Regions from separate parts of the Ruania zhangjianzhongii genome, predicted to be linked through region 3. Evidence: riboswitches for the same ligand, from Rfam matches in the RefSeq annotation. Region 3 holds a riboswitch; each other region holds the start of a gene.

What was found. A riboswitch is a leader RNA that binds a small molecule or an ion and turns the genes downstream of it on or off. The one in region 3 is predicted to bind S-adenosylmethionine.
Region 1: it holds a riboswitch for S-adenosylmethionine, as region 3 does, so the genes downstream of both, FU260_RS01415 (methylenetetrahydrofolate reductase) here and FU260_RS03530 (aminotransferase class V-fold PLP-dependent enzyme) in region 3, are expected to answer to the same signal.
Region 2: it holds a riboswitch for S-adenosylmethionine, as region 3 does, so the genes downstream of both, FU260_RS09115 (LLM class oxidoreductase) here and FU260_RS03530 (aminotransferase class V-fold PLP-dependent enzyme) in region 3, are expected to answer to the same signal.
Region 4: it holds a riboswitch for S-adenosylmethionine, as region 3 does, so the genes downstream of both, FU260_RS04180 (hypothetical protein) here and FU260_RS03530 (aminotransferase class V-fold PLP-dependent enzyme) in region 3, are expected to answer to the same signal.

The regions. Positions count from the first base shown of each region.
Region 1 covers NZ_CP042828.1:247,909-250,814, forward strand. The annotation lists gene FU260_RS01405 (enoyl-CoA hydratase/isomerase family protein) at 318-1,361, opposite strand; gene FU260_RS01410 (hypothetical protein) at 1,595-1,813, opposite strand; SAM riboswitch class I at 1,965-2,067, shown strand; gene FU260_RS01415 (methylenetetrahydrofolate reductase) at 2,106-2,906, shown strand, end outside.
Region 2 covers NZ_CP042828.1:1,946,182-1,949,087, forward strand. The annotation lists gene glsA (glutaminase A) at 1-430, opposite strand, end outside; gene FU260_RS09110 (flavin reductase family protein) at 460-1,017, opposite strand; SAM riboswitch class IV at 1,144-1,259, shown strand; gene FU260_RS09115 (LLM class oxidoreductase) at 1,522-2,565, shown strand; gene FU260_RS09120 (glutamate-5-semialdehyde dehydrogenase) at 2,656-2,906, shown strand, end outside.
Region 3 covers NZ_CP042828.1:762,127-765,032, reverse strand. The annotation lists gene FU260_RS03540 (hypothetical protein) at 1-635, opposite strand, end outside; gene FU260_RS03535 (hypothetical protein) at 895-1,659, opposite strand; SAM riboswitch class IV at 1,896-2,011, shown strand; gene FU260_RS03530 (aminotransferase class V-fold PLP-dependent enzyme) at 2,042-2,906, shown strand, end outside.
Region 4 covers NZ_CP042828.1:891,823-894,728, forward strand. The annotation lists gene FU260_RS04175 (NAD(P)/FAD-dependent oxidoreductase) at 44-1,246, shown strand; gene FU260_RS04180 (hypothetical protein) at 1,243-1,722, opposite strand; SAM riboswitch class IV at 1,761-1,879, opposite strand; gene FU260_RS04185 (RNA polymerase sigma factor) at 2,330-2,872, shown strand.

The DNA.
Region 1 (2,906 bases), 510 kb from region 3:
TCCGCGGGGTCCAGCGCGATGTGCGCGGCGGTCTCGTTGCCGGAGCCGGTGCCGTTCAGCCAGGCCACCCGGTTCGGGCCGAGCACCCGGAACGAGTCCAGGCCTTTCGGGGAGACGTTCACCCGACCGTCGGGTGCCGCGGAGGCAACGAAGAACATCTGCTGGCGTTCGATGAACCGGACCAACTGCGGCTCGAGGGTGTCGTAGAGCTTGGCCATCACCCCATTGTGCCGCGCCGCACCGCCGTGGCTCGTGCTCGTGTGTGGCCTGGCTGGGGTCCGGACCACAGTGGAGTCACACACGAGGCCCGCAGGTGGTCAGGGTTGAGGCAGTGAACCGAACAGTCGCGCCACGTGGGCCGGGTCCACCGCCGCGAGTGAGGCGTGTTGCCACTGTGGGGCGTTGTCCTTGTCCACCAGCAGGGCCCGGACCCCTTCGACGAAGTCCGAGCCGGGCAGGAACGCCGTACCGAGCCGCAGGTCTTGGTCGAGTACCTGAGCAACGGAGCTCATCCCGGTGGCCCGCCGCAGCGCCGCGAGCGCCACAGTCACCGAGAGTGGCGACCGTGAGCGGAGCAGCCCGGAGGCGGCCCGAGCCTCGGCGGCCGGGTGTGTGCTGAGCGCGGCCTCGATCGCCGCAGCGTCGTTGCCGGTGTAGCAGGTGTCGATCCAGGCCCGCTGGGCGATCAGCCCGCTCACCGGTGTCCGATCGCCGACCGAGGCGTCCAGCTCCTCCCCAGCCGCCAGCCGGGCACAGATCGTCGGCCACGCCGCGGGCGCGATGAGTGCATCGGCCAACCCGACGGCGATCGCGTCCGCTCCGGACATGCTGGCCCCGGTCAGGGCCAGGTGCGTACCCACCGCGCCCGGCCCGCGGGACAGGTAGTACAGCGCCCCGACGTCCGGGAAGAACCCGATGCCGGTCTCCGGCATCGCCGCCGTGGTCCGCTCGGTGACCAGCCGCAGGGACCCGTGCGCGGACAGCCCGATCCCGCCGCCCATCACGACCTGGTCCATGAACGCCACATACGGTTTCGGGTAGTCGGCGATCGTCGCGTTCAGCGCATACTCCGCCTGCCAGAACCGCACGGGATCGGCGGAGCCGGTGACCACCCACTCCCGGATCTCTCGCACGTCCGCGCCGGAGCACAGCCCGCGGTCCCCGGCGCCGTCCAGGGCCACGGCGGTGATCGTCTCGTCGTCGGCGAAGTCCTGCAGCTGGCTCGTGATCGCCTCGATCATGGCCAGTGTGAGCGCGTTGATCGGCCGCGGCCGGTTCAACCGGATCCGGCCCAGCGCGCCCTGCCGCGCGACCAGCAGTTCCTCGGCCGGTGCGGTCCAGTCGGGTTCACCGCTGAGCATCGGGACTCCTCAGGTCGGGGCACGGGCGCAGTCTCAGTATGCCCACGCAGTGCCGGCCCTGCAGGCGGGCGCCCGCCGCCACCGCGGGCCAAGTCCCGTCGCCACCCGCGGGTCAACTCCTGCCCGCACCCGCGGGCCAAATCCCGCCCGCACCCCTGGGCCAACCGCGGCGCCACAGCGGGCCACCCCCGGCGCCAGAGTGCTGACCAGGGATCTAGCGGCCGAGCACCGGATCAGGCGCTGCGGCGCTCCTGGTGCAACTGGGCGTCCAGCGCGTCCAGGTCCTCGAGCAGCGCCATCTCCGCTGCATCCAGACCTTCGCCGGCCGCTCGCATTCGCAGTGCGTCCTCACCGTCAGCCACTGCGGCCAGCACGGTGTCCCGCTCGAGCCGCGCCCGGCGGGCCTCCGCCTCGCTCAGCATCGTCCGGTGCTGCTGGTGTGCTCCCACCATGGTGTGCTCCCTTCTCTTCCTTCTGCACCCGAGTGTGCCCTCCAGGTGTGACATTCCCGGGGGACGGCACACGCGAGGTGACGAACGCCGTCGAAAATCTCACGATCCGAAACGCCTTCTCCCAGCAAGTGAAGGCGGGTACGATCGAGGCACACCATCCAGAGCGGCTGAGAGTCCTGGCTCGACGACGCCGCAGCAACCCCCCAACGGAAGCCTCCCGCGGGGAAGGGTGCTACAGCCAGGATCGATGGAGTCGATTCATGAAGGCATATCTTTCCCGGTGGGGGCACCGATGAGTACCGCCCCGCTACTGTCCATGCCCGGCCGTGGTCCGAGCGTCTCGTTCGAGCTCTACCCGCCGCGCACCCCGCGCGGACAGGAGAACGTGCGCCGTACCGTCGCCGCGCTTGCCGAGGCCGACCCGGACTTCTTCTCGGTCACCTACGGCGCCTCGGGCTCGACCCGCACCACCTCCCGCGAGCTGATCGAGGAGATCCTCGCCAGCACCGATGTCACGCCGTTGGCGCATCTGACCTGCGTCGGCGCCAGCGCCGAGGACCTCGGCGAGTACGTCTCCTCACTGCTTGACCGGGGCGTCCGGGACTTCCTCGCTCTGCGCGGCGACCCGCCGGCCGGTGAGCAGGACTGGCACCCGCACCCGGAAGGGCTGACCCGCTCCGCACAGCTGGTCCGCCTGCTCCGCCGGCTCGCCGCCGAGCAGCATCCCGACCAGCAGGTCAGCGTCTCCGTGGCGACCTATCCGGGCGGAACCTACGACTCCACCGGTGCCCCCGTGGTGCACGCCGATGACGTCGCCGCACTGATCGAGAAGCAGTCCGCCGGCGCGGACTTCGCGATCAGCCAGCTGTTCTACGACGCCCGCCACTATGCCGAGCTGGTCCGCGCTGCCCGCGCCGCCGGCGTACACATCCCGATCGTGCCCGGCATCATCCCACTCACCGATCCGAACCGGCTGCGCCGGATGGTCCAGCTCACCGACGTACCGGTGCCCGAGCACCTGCTGCAACTCCTCGACAACGCACCGGACGCCGAGGAGGCCTACCGCCGCGGGCTGCGCGCCAGTGTGGACCTT
Region 2 (2,906 bases), 1.2 Mb from region 3:
CGGCGAACGCCGCGTAGGTCTCGTCGATGCGCTGGATCGCTGATCGCCCGCCGGAGCCCTTGATCATCGAGACCACGGCCAGCGCCCCGGCGTTGATCATCGCGTTCGCCGGTCGTCCGGTCTCCGGGTCGAGGGAGATCTCGTTGAACGGGTCGCCCGAGGGTTCGACGTCGATCTTTGCGTCCACGGACTCGATGCCGAGGTCGGCCAGCACCAGACCGTAGCTCAGCGGTTTGGACAAGGACTGGAGGGAGAACTCCTTGCTGGTGGTGCCCACCTGGTAGACGTAGCCGTCCACGGTGGCCAGGGCGATGCCGAAGTCGTCCGGGTCCACCGCACCGCGGGCCCCGATGCGATAGGGCGTACCCTCGCGCAGCTGCGCGATCTGGTCGTGCAGCTGGTGCAGGTAGGCGGTGATCGGAGACTCCATGAGGTGAGCCTAATCACCTCAGTGGCTCTCTACAGGCGGGTGTGCGCGCCGATGCCGTGGTAGGTGCGGTCGTGGTAGACCAGCGGCCGCTCGGCCCGGTCGATCTGGGCTTCCAGAGCGTGCAACGTGACCAGGTGGCTCTCCCCAGTGCGGACCCGATCGACCACCCGCGCGCGCAGCCACGCGGCGGCATCGGTCAGCAGCGGTTCCCCGCCGGGTAGCCGCTCGGCAGCCACCCCGGCGAACCGGTCCGTGCCGCGCCGGGCGAACTGGGCGGACAGGTGCGCACTGGCCGCATCCAAGAAGTGCACCAGCACGGTGTCCGCCTGCCGCAGCGCCTGCCAGGACGAGGAGCTCGAGGCGATGGCGAACGCGAGCATCGGGGGAGTGGCCGAGACTGAGATCACGCTGGTCGCAGTGAACCCGACGGGGCCGTGCTCCGCGGCCAGCGTGATCACCGCGACGCCGGCCGGGTGCTGGCGGAATACGCGCTTGAAGTCCTCACCGGCCAGCTGGTCGCCCGGTGCGCCGGCAGTCTCGGGCGCTGTGCCACCCCGGGCACTGTCGGACTCACTCAGTGCACTCACACCGCCACGCTAACCCGGGCCCGGCGGGCCTTGGCACGGGTGGTGGCGCATCTCACTTCGTGGGCGCGGATCGACACCTACTGATTGTTGACACGTCATCCATCGTGTCCGTAGAGTGTTGGTGTAGGTCTTGAGCGTCAATCAGATGGCCCCGGCCGGTTGACCGGCAACCCTCCACATGCGGTGGGGTGCCCCGGGTGACGACCTGGCCCCGTTCCTCTCCGGCGGGGCAAGCGCAGCACCGCCAGCGTTGCGGTACGAGTAGAAGGAACAGCACAGCCATCATGAACCAGGCCCAGCAATACGTGCCCGTCCTGCACGCCGCTACCTGCCTCATGTGCTGTTGCTCCATGCCGGCCTGAGCCGAACCTCATCCGGTGCCCCGGGCGTCTCGCCCCTCGGCCCCACCCCTGGTTCGCGCGTCGCACAAGGCTGACGGAGTGACACCGTCGGCGTGCCTCAGCGCAGCTGGGCCTTCCGCTCCTCTGGTTGCAAGGAACTCCCATGGCTTTCACGCGCTCACACCTGTCCGAGACCCGCACCGACTCCGTCGCTACGGAACCGGCGCCCGCCGCCCAGCCTCGAGCCGCTCGGCTCGCCCGCTCGCGCCAGCAGACCTCGCTGATCGCGCTCGACCTGTCCGGTGCCGGTGCGCCGCGGGAATGGCGCCGTGCCGCCGACTCCGACGCCGAGTCCTTCATCATGGGCCGGTTGGCCGGTCTAGCTTCGTTGGCCGATAACGGCGGCGTGGACCTGATCACCCTGGACGAGACCTTCCACGCTGCCGGTCTGCGCCGTCGCGATGACTGGCTCGACGGTGCGGTGGCCGCCTCCCGACTGTCCCGGCACACCACCGCAGCCACCCTGGTGGCTGCGGTGCCGCTCGGGCGTTCTCGCGCCGATCACGTGGCCGGGGCGATCGCCAGCGTGCACCGGGCCAGTGCCGGCCGTGCCGGGTGGCAGCTGGAGACCGGCGGGGGGCTCGCCCCCCGCGCGGTGGATTCGGTGATCAGTGCCTGGGGGGAGCGTTCGGCCCGCCCGCAGGTGGTGGTTCCGGTGCGAGATGCCGTCGACGGCGAGCTGGCGGCCGCCCGAGCAGATGTCGCCCGGCTCTCTGTGGCCACGTTCGAGGAGGCGCACGCCGCACGGACTGCGATCCGTCAGGCGGCCGCAGACTGGGGCCGGGACCCCGATGAGATCCGGGTTCTGGTGGACGTGCAGACCGTGGTCTCTGCCGACCGGCCGAGCGCGCGAGCCCGGTGGGACCTGCTCACCTCGTTGGAGACGCTGCCGCGGGCGGTCCCACTGCGTTCGCTGGGCACTGCTGCGGACCTGGCCGACCTGTGGAGCTCCTGGGTGCACCGCGGCGGCGCCGACGGGTTCACCGTGATCCCAGCCTCGGTGCCCACCGATGTGGCCGCGCTGGTGCACGAGGTGGTTCCGGCCCTGCAGGCGCGGGGGCTGCGCAAACCGCGCCGAGCGGCGGTGGACCGCCCGGCGACCACCCGCCGCACCGCCGCCCGGGCGACGGCGCGCGCCCGGGTCTGAAGCCGGCCCCGGGGGCCCGGTCTCCGGCGGTGCGCAAGCCGGCCTGAGACGGCCCGGCGGTCGAGGCGATCCGCGGCCTATCCTGGGAGGATGAGCGTGCAGACCGATCAGCGCCCGGGCACCGACGAGGGCGAGGAGCAACAGGCCCAGGCCGGCGTGCAGGAACTGGCTGTCCAGGCTCGGGCCGCCGCCCGTGCACTGCGCAGCGCCACCACTGCCACCAAGAACACCGCGCTGGAACGGATCGCCGACGCGCTCGTGGCCGCGGCACCGCAGATCATCGCCGCGAACGCGATCGACACCCAGCGTGAGTCCGACGCCGGGATGAGCCCGGGCCTGGT
Region 3 (2,906 bases):
CCGCCGTCGACCTGGGAGAAGACCACCGCGGCCTCCTGCGACATCACCTCAGCGGTGAAACCGCGTGCATCCGCAGCACCGGGTAGGTCCAGTTCCTCCGGGTCGCTCATGTTGTCGTACGTGGACCCCACGCTCTCGATCATCACGTCGAGCTCGGTCTCCACCGGGATCCACTGCACCAGCACGCTGGTCGGGTCGCCGCCCGTGCCCACGAACGTGCAGTTCATGCCGCCCATGAGCTCGTCGGACTGGCCGTCCTCCACCTCAAAGCCGACAGCGTCGGACACGCCGGCAGCATCGACCACGGTGCAGGGGTCGAAGTCGTCACCGGGGGCGACCGCACCGGATGCGGCCGCATCGGAACCGCCGTCGTCCTCAGCGGGCTCTTCCTCGGCGGCCGAGTCGTCCTCCACCGGCTCCTCGTCGGCGGCCGCGTCATCTTCAGCGGGCTCTTCCTCGGCGGCCGAGTCGTCCTCCGCCGGCTCCTCGCCGTTCGCGTCGGCCTCGGCGGACTGCTCGTCGCGGTTACCGTCGCCGGCATCGTCCGAGCCACCGCAGCCGGCCACGAACATCAGCAGCGCGACACCGCTGGCAGCAACCGCGGAACGCACGCCACGCACTGTCGAAGTCTTCACCTGTTTGTCTCCCTAGTCTCCCTGCGCGCACCAGGCATTGATCGGCCGGATATTCGGAACCCGGCCGCCTGTACGGCCCACTCGTACAGTAACCACCCTGCGCCGGTGGCCGCGATGGGGTGATCTGCCCATCACGGCCACCGGCCAGGCTGCGGACGTGCGCGCGGAGCCCGGCCCCTGCCGGTGAATGCTCGGCCGGGCGAGAGGAAGCCCTCGAACCCTCGAAGACGGCGTCACCCCGCCCTCGGGGACCGCACCGTCAGGCCTTCGAGATGGCGAGCTCCGCGAGTTCGACCGCCGTCGCGATGTCGCTCTCGTCGAGCGCGCCGTCCTCGGCCACCAGGCTGGTGTTCAGCACCGCGCCACCGACAGCGGCCATGATGGTGACCTGCATCACGTTGCCACCGCTGCTGATCTCCACCGTGGCCTGCGAGGCGCCCTCGACGTCGATCTCCTCACCTCCGGCGACGAACTGGCTGACCCGGTTCTCGTCCTGCTCCGCCTGCACGTCTTCCGGCATCTCGTCGGGGTAGTCCATCGGCATCACCCAGTAGAGCACTGCCGAGGGGACGTCCGGAGTGTCCGCGTGATAGGCGCAGATCACCATGCCTTCGCCGCCGGCACCCTCGGGCGCTGGCGCGTCCTGGCCGGGTACTTCCTCGCGGTCGCCGACCTCGTTGCCGAGCACCCCGCCCACCTCGTCCGCGCTGAGGTCGGTGCAGGGGTCGCCGGAGATCCGTTCGGCCGACGCGTCCTCAGCCGGCTCCTCGCCGTCGCTGCCTGCTTCGTCCTCGCCGCCCGCGTCCTCCCCGGCGTCGGCGCCTTCCTCCTCAGCCGAACCGTCATCGGGTGCATCCTCGGCGGCGTCGGTCGGCTCTTCGCCGGCGGCCTCGGTCTCCTGCTCAGCGGGCGCTTCCGGCGGTGCCGCCTGGTCGGCGCCGTCATCACACCCTGCCACCAGCAGTAGTGCGGCAGCAGCGACTGCCGTCGCCCTGCGGGCACCAGTCATCAATGTGCTCGTCACGGAGCTCTCCTTCCCTCTGGCGGTGCCCCACATCCCCCCATTTCGGGATCGAAGAGCTACCGCGGCCCCACGAGCAGCGTAGAACTGCACCCGGGTTGAGCAAAATGGGCAGGAGGACCCATCGCCGGCCGTCGTCGCACCCGCAGGTGAACCTGCACGCCAAGGCTGACCACATCGTGGACCGGGTCCGGTTGGTACGTGGCACCGCCGCCGGGCTGTGGCATGCTTGTTCTCAAGGTCATGAGCGCCAGCGCGAAGCCCCGGCTCGCTGGCCGGCAACCCTCCAACCGCGGTGGGGTGCCCCGGGTGACGACCTGGCCGGCGCCGAGGTGGCGTGCGGCAAGCGCGGGCCTCTGGTCCGTCGGACCACAGGAGGATCATCATGGCTCTTCTCCCGCTTCTCGGTGAGCACACCGAGGTTCCGCTCACCCACCCGCTCGACGGCGCCACGTCCGTGCCGTACGCCAATCTCGACTACGCCGCGTCGGCCCCCGCCCTGGCCGCTGTCGGGGACGCGGTGGATCGCGCCCTTCCCCTCTATGCGAGCGTGCACCGTGGTGCCGGATACCTGTCCCAGGTGTCCACAGCGCTGTACGAGCAGGCCCGCGCCGCAGTGGGCGCATTCGTCGGCGCCCGCGCCGACGACGTCGTGGTGATCACCCGCAACACCACCGACTCCCTCAACCTGCTCGCTGGCTGCGTCCCGGACGGTGCCCGCGTACTGGTGCTGGACATCGAGCACCACGCGAACCTGCTCCCCTGGCAGCGCCATGGTGCGGACGTCATCACCGCCCGGGCCACGGTCACCGAGACCCTGAACGCCGTGGCCAGCACGTTGGCCACCCACAACTACCGGTTGCTGGCCATCACCGGTGCCTCCAACGTGACCGGTGAGGCACTGCCGGTGGCGGAGGTGGTCCAGGTTGCGCACGCTGCCGGCACCCGAGTGGTGGTCGACGCCGCCCAGCTCGCCCCGCACCGGCCGTTCTCCCTCACCGAGACCGGTGCCGACTACGTGGCACTGTCCGGGCACAAGCTCTACGCGCCCTACGGCGCCGGTGCCCTGGTCGGCCGGCGGGACTGGCTGGATGAGGGCACGCCCTACCTCGCCGGTGGCGGTGCCGTCACCGAGGTGCAGGTACGCCACACCACGTGGGAGCCGGCCCCGCAGCGGCACGAAGCGGGGAGCCCGAACGTCATCGGCGCGCTCGCGCTCGGGGTCGCCTGCACTCAGCTGGGGCAGGTCA
Region 4 (2,906 bases), 130 kb from region 3:
GACCACGGAGCAGCCGGGGCGCGCCGATCCCTAGGAGAAGAAGATGACCCATGTTGACCTGCTGATCGCCGGGGCTGGACTGGCTGCCGCATCGCTGATCGACGAGCTCCGGGATCGGGGCGACGACCGCTCAGTACTTCTGGTGGGTGACGAGGGCGAGCGCCCCTATGAGCGGCCACCGCTGTCCAAGGAGGTACTGCTCGGGCAGGAGCCGGTGGAGTCGGCCTACGTGCACGATCTAGCGCACTACGAGACCCACGGCGTGCAGACCACCTTGAGCGACGCCGTCGCCGGTATCGCCCCGGACAGCCGGAGGATCCAGCTGGCTTCCGGTACCGAGGTGGGCTATACCGATCTGGTGCTCGCCACCGGCGCCACCCCGCGCAGGCTGCCGATCGACGGGATGGATCTGCCGGGAGTGCACACGCTGCGCCGGATCGGTGATGCCGAGGCGATCAAGGCGACCTTCGGCGAAGGCAGGCGTCTGGTGGTGATCGGTGCCGGCTGGATCGGCCTCGAGGTAGCCGCGGCCGCCCGGCAGGCGGGTACTCAGGTGACCGTGCTGGAGGCGGCAGACGTACCGTTGCAGGCCACGATGGGTGCCGAGCTCGGGAGCTACTTCGCTCGGCTGCACACCTCCCGCGGCGTGGACCTGCGCACCGGGACCGCCGCAACCGCGATCGAGGGTGCGGACCGGGTCACCGGAGTGCAGGTCGACGGAAAGACGCTGCCGGCCGATACCGTGCTGGTGGCAGTCGGCGCGGCCCCGAACACCGGACTCGCCGAGTCGGCCGAGCTGGATGTGGAGAACGGGATCCTGGTGGACGAACGGCTGCGCGCGGCGGACCACATCTACGCGATCGGGGACGTGGCCCATGCCGTGAACACCGCACTCGGGCAGCGGGTGCGGGTGGAGCACTGGGACAACGCGATCCGGCAAGGCAAGCTCGCCGCGAAGGTCTTGATCGGCACCGACGAGGTCTACGACTGGCAGCCCTACTTCTTCACCGACCAGTACGACCTGGGGATGGAATACGTCGGTCGTGGACTGCCGGAGGACCGCGTGGTGATCCGCGGTGAGCTTGAGTCCGGGGAGTTTCTCGCCTTCTGGCTGCGCTCCGGGGTGCTCACCGCCGCGATGAACGTCAATATCTGGGACGTCTCCGATCAGCTGCGCGCGCACATCGGCCGCGAGATCGCACCGGAGCGGCTCGCCGATGAGGCGGTTCCGCTGGCCGACCTCTAGCCGGCCGCGCCAGGGCGCAGATGATCGAGGGGGAGTGCACGTCCGGTGTGGTTGTCCACCGCGGCCCTTCTCGGCTCGGCGTGCCAGAGGCTCGGGTGGGCCGGTGCGGGAACGGCACCGGAACCGTCGCGGTGCACCACGTTGAACCAGCCTGCGGGTGAGCCCAGCACGTGAAACTGCTCGTGCAGCCGCACCGGCGCCCCAGGGCAGAGCACGTCGGTGAGGGCGGTGTGGGACCAGATGCGGGGGTGGGCCTCGGCGTCGAGATAGCTCAGGTGCAGCCAGCCACTCTGCATCCCGCGGAGGACGGCGTCCCGCCAGCCCCACGGTGTCTGCGCCACCAGCTGGGCCTGGATGATGTGAACCCGGTGGCCGGGCCGGTAGCTGGTGCAGCGCGGCTCGACGCACTTCGTGGGTGCGGCGGCGGTCTGCGGGGTGTTGGCAACGTTCGCCATGTTCCCGGTGTTCTCCGGCATGGTCGTACTCCACGTGGTCGTGGCTCCCGGCGCCGCCGGGACCCGTCGTGACGTTGGCCGGACGGCCCGCGCCCAGGTCTTCTCCGGAAGGCACCGTGCCAGGTGGCGCGGTTGCCGCTCGACCACGTCCGGAGGCGTGCGGCCGAGGCTCTTGACCAGTGGGATCGAGGGTAGCTCGAGGGCCCGACATCGACGGCGGAGCGGTCCTGCACCAGGTGTGCGTCAGTGGGTGGTGTCTGGACCCAAGGGTGCCCGGCCCTGCAAGCCGGCGGGCCGGAAGCGGCGACTCGTGGACCCGGTAGCCGCCGAACGGGTCGCTACGGGGTGATTTCGACGCGCCCGGTACGTCAAAACGACACCACAGCTCGATGAACGCCGAACGCGCGAGCCCCCACTCTCTGCGGAACGACCCCCGGTGGGTGTCCTCGCATCGGATGGTGGAGTGGACCACCACGATGGGCGCTGACCTGCGCACACGCTCACGCACCACATCCATGACCCACACCCTCCTGCACTAGTGCGCCATCCGGGCCCCGTGCAACGATCGGGACCGCGAGGACATAGACACGATGAGGTCTGTGGTCGAGCGGAATCCGGGGAGGTGGCGATGACCGACGCCGAGGAGGCCGGCGCACCGCCCCACCCTGCCCGCGCCGGGGGAGTGCGCGAGCGAGCCTGGTTCGACGACCTGTTCGCCACGCATGTGGACGCCCTGCACCGATACTTCGTGCGCCGCGGCGCCGGGCCGGATTCCGAGGACCTGTGCGCCGATGTGTTCGCCACCGCATGGCGCCGCCGCGCCGACCTGCCGGACGAGCACGAGCTGGCCTGGTTGTACCGGACAGCGGGCTACCTGCTGGCGAACTTCCGGCGCAAGGGTCGGCCCGAACCGATGGAGCACCTGCCCGAGGACGACGACAGCGAATACGCTGCCGACCCGGCCGACCTTGCCGTCGAAGACGCCTTGGTGCGGGAGGTCCTCGCCCAGCTCAGCGCGAAGGACCGTCAAGTGCTGCTGCTGCACGCCTGGGAGGGGCTCGACGGCGAAGGGTTGGCGCACGCTCTTGGCCTCACCAGGGGTGGAGCGGCCGCTGCGCTCTCCCGGGCGCGAGCGCGGCTCCGTCGGGCATGGCGGGAGCAGGCCGGCTGAACGTCGCGCTACCGGTCGCGGGGGTCAGGACTGG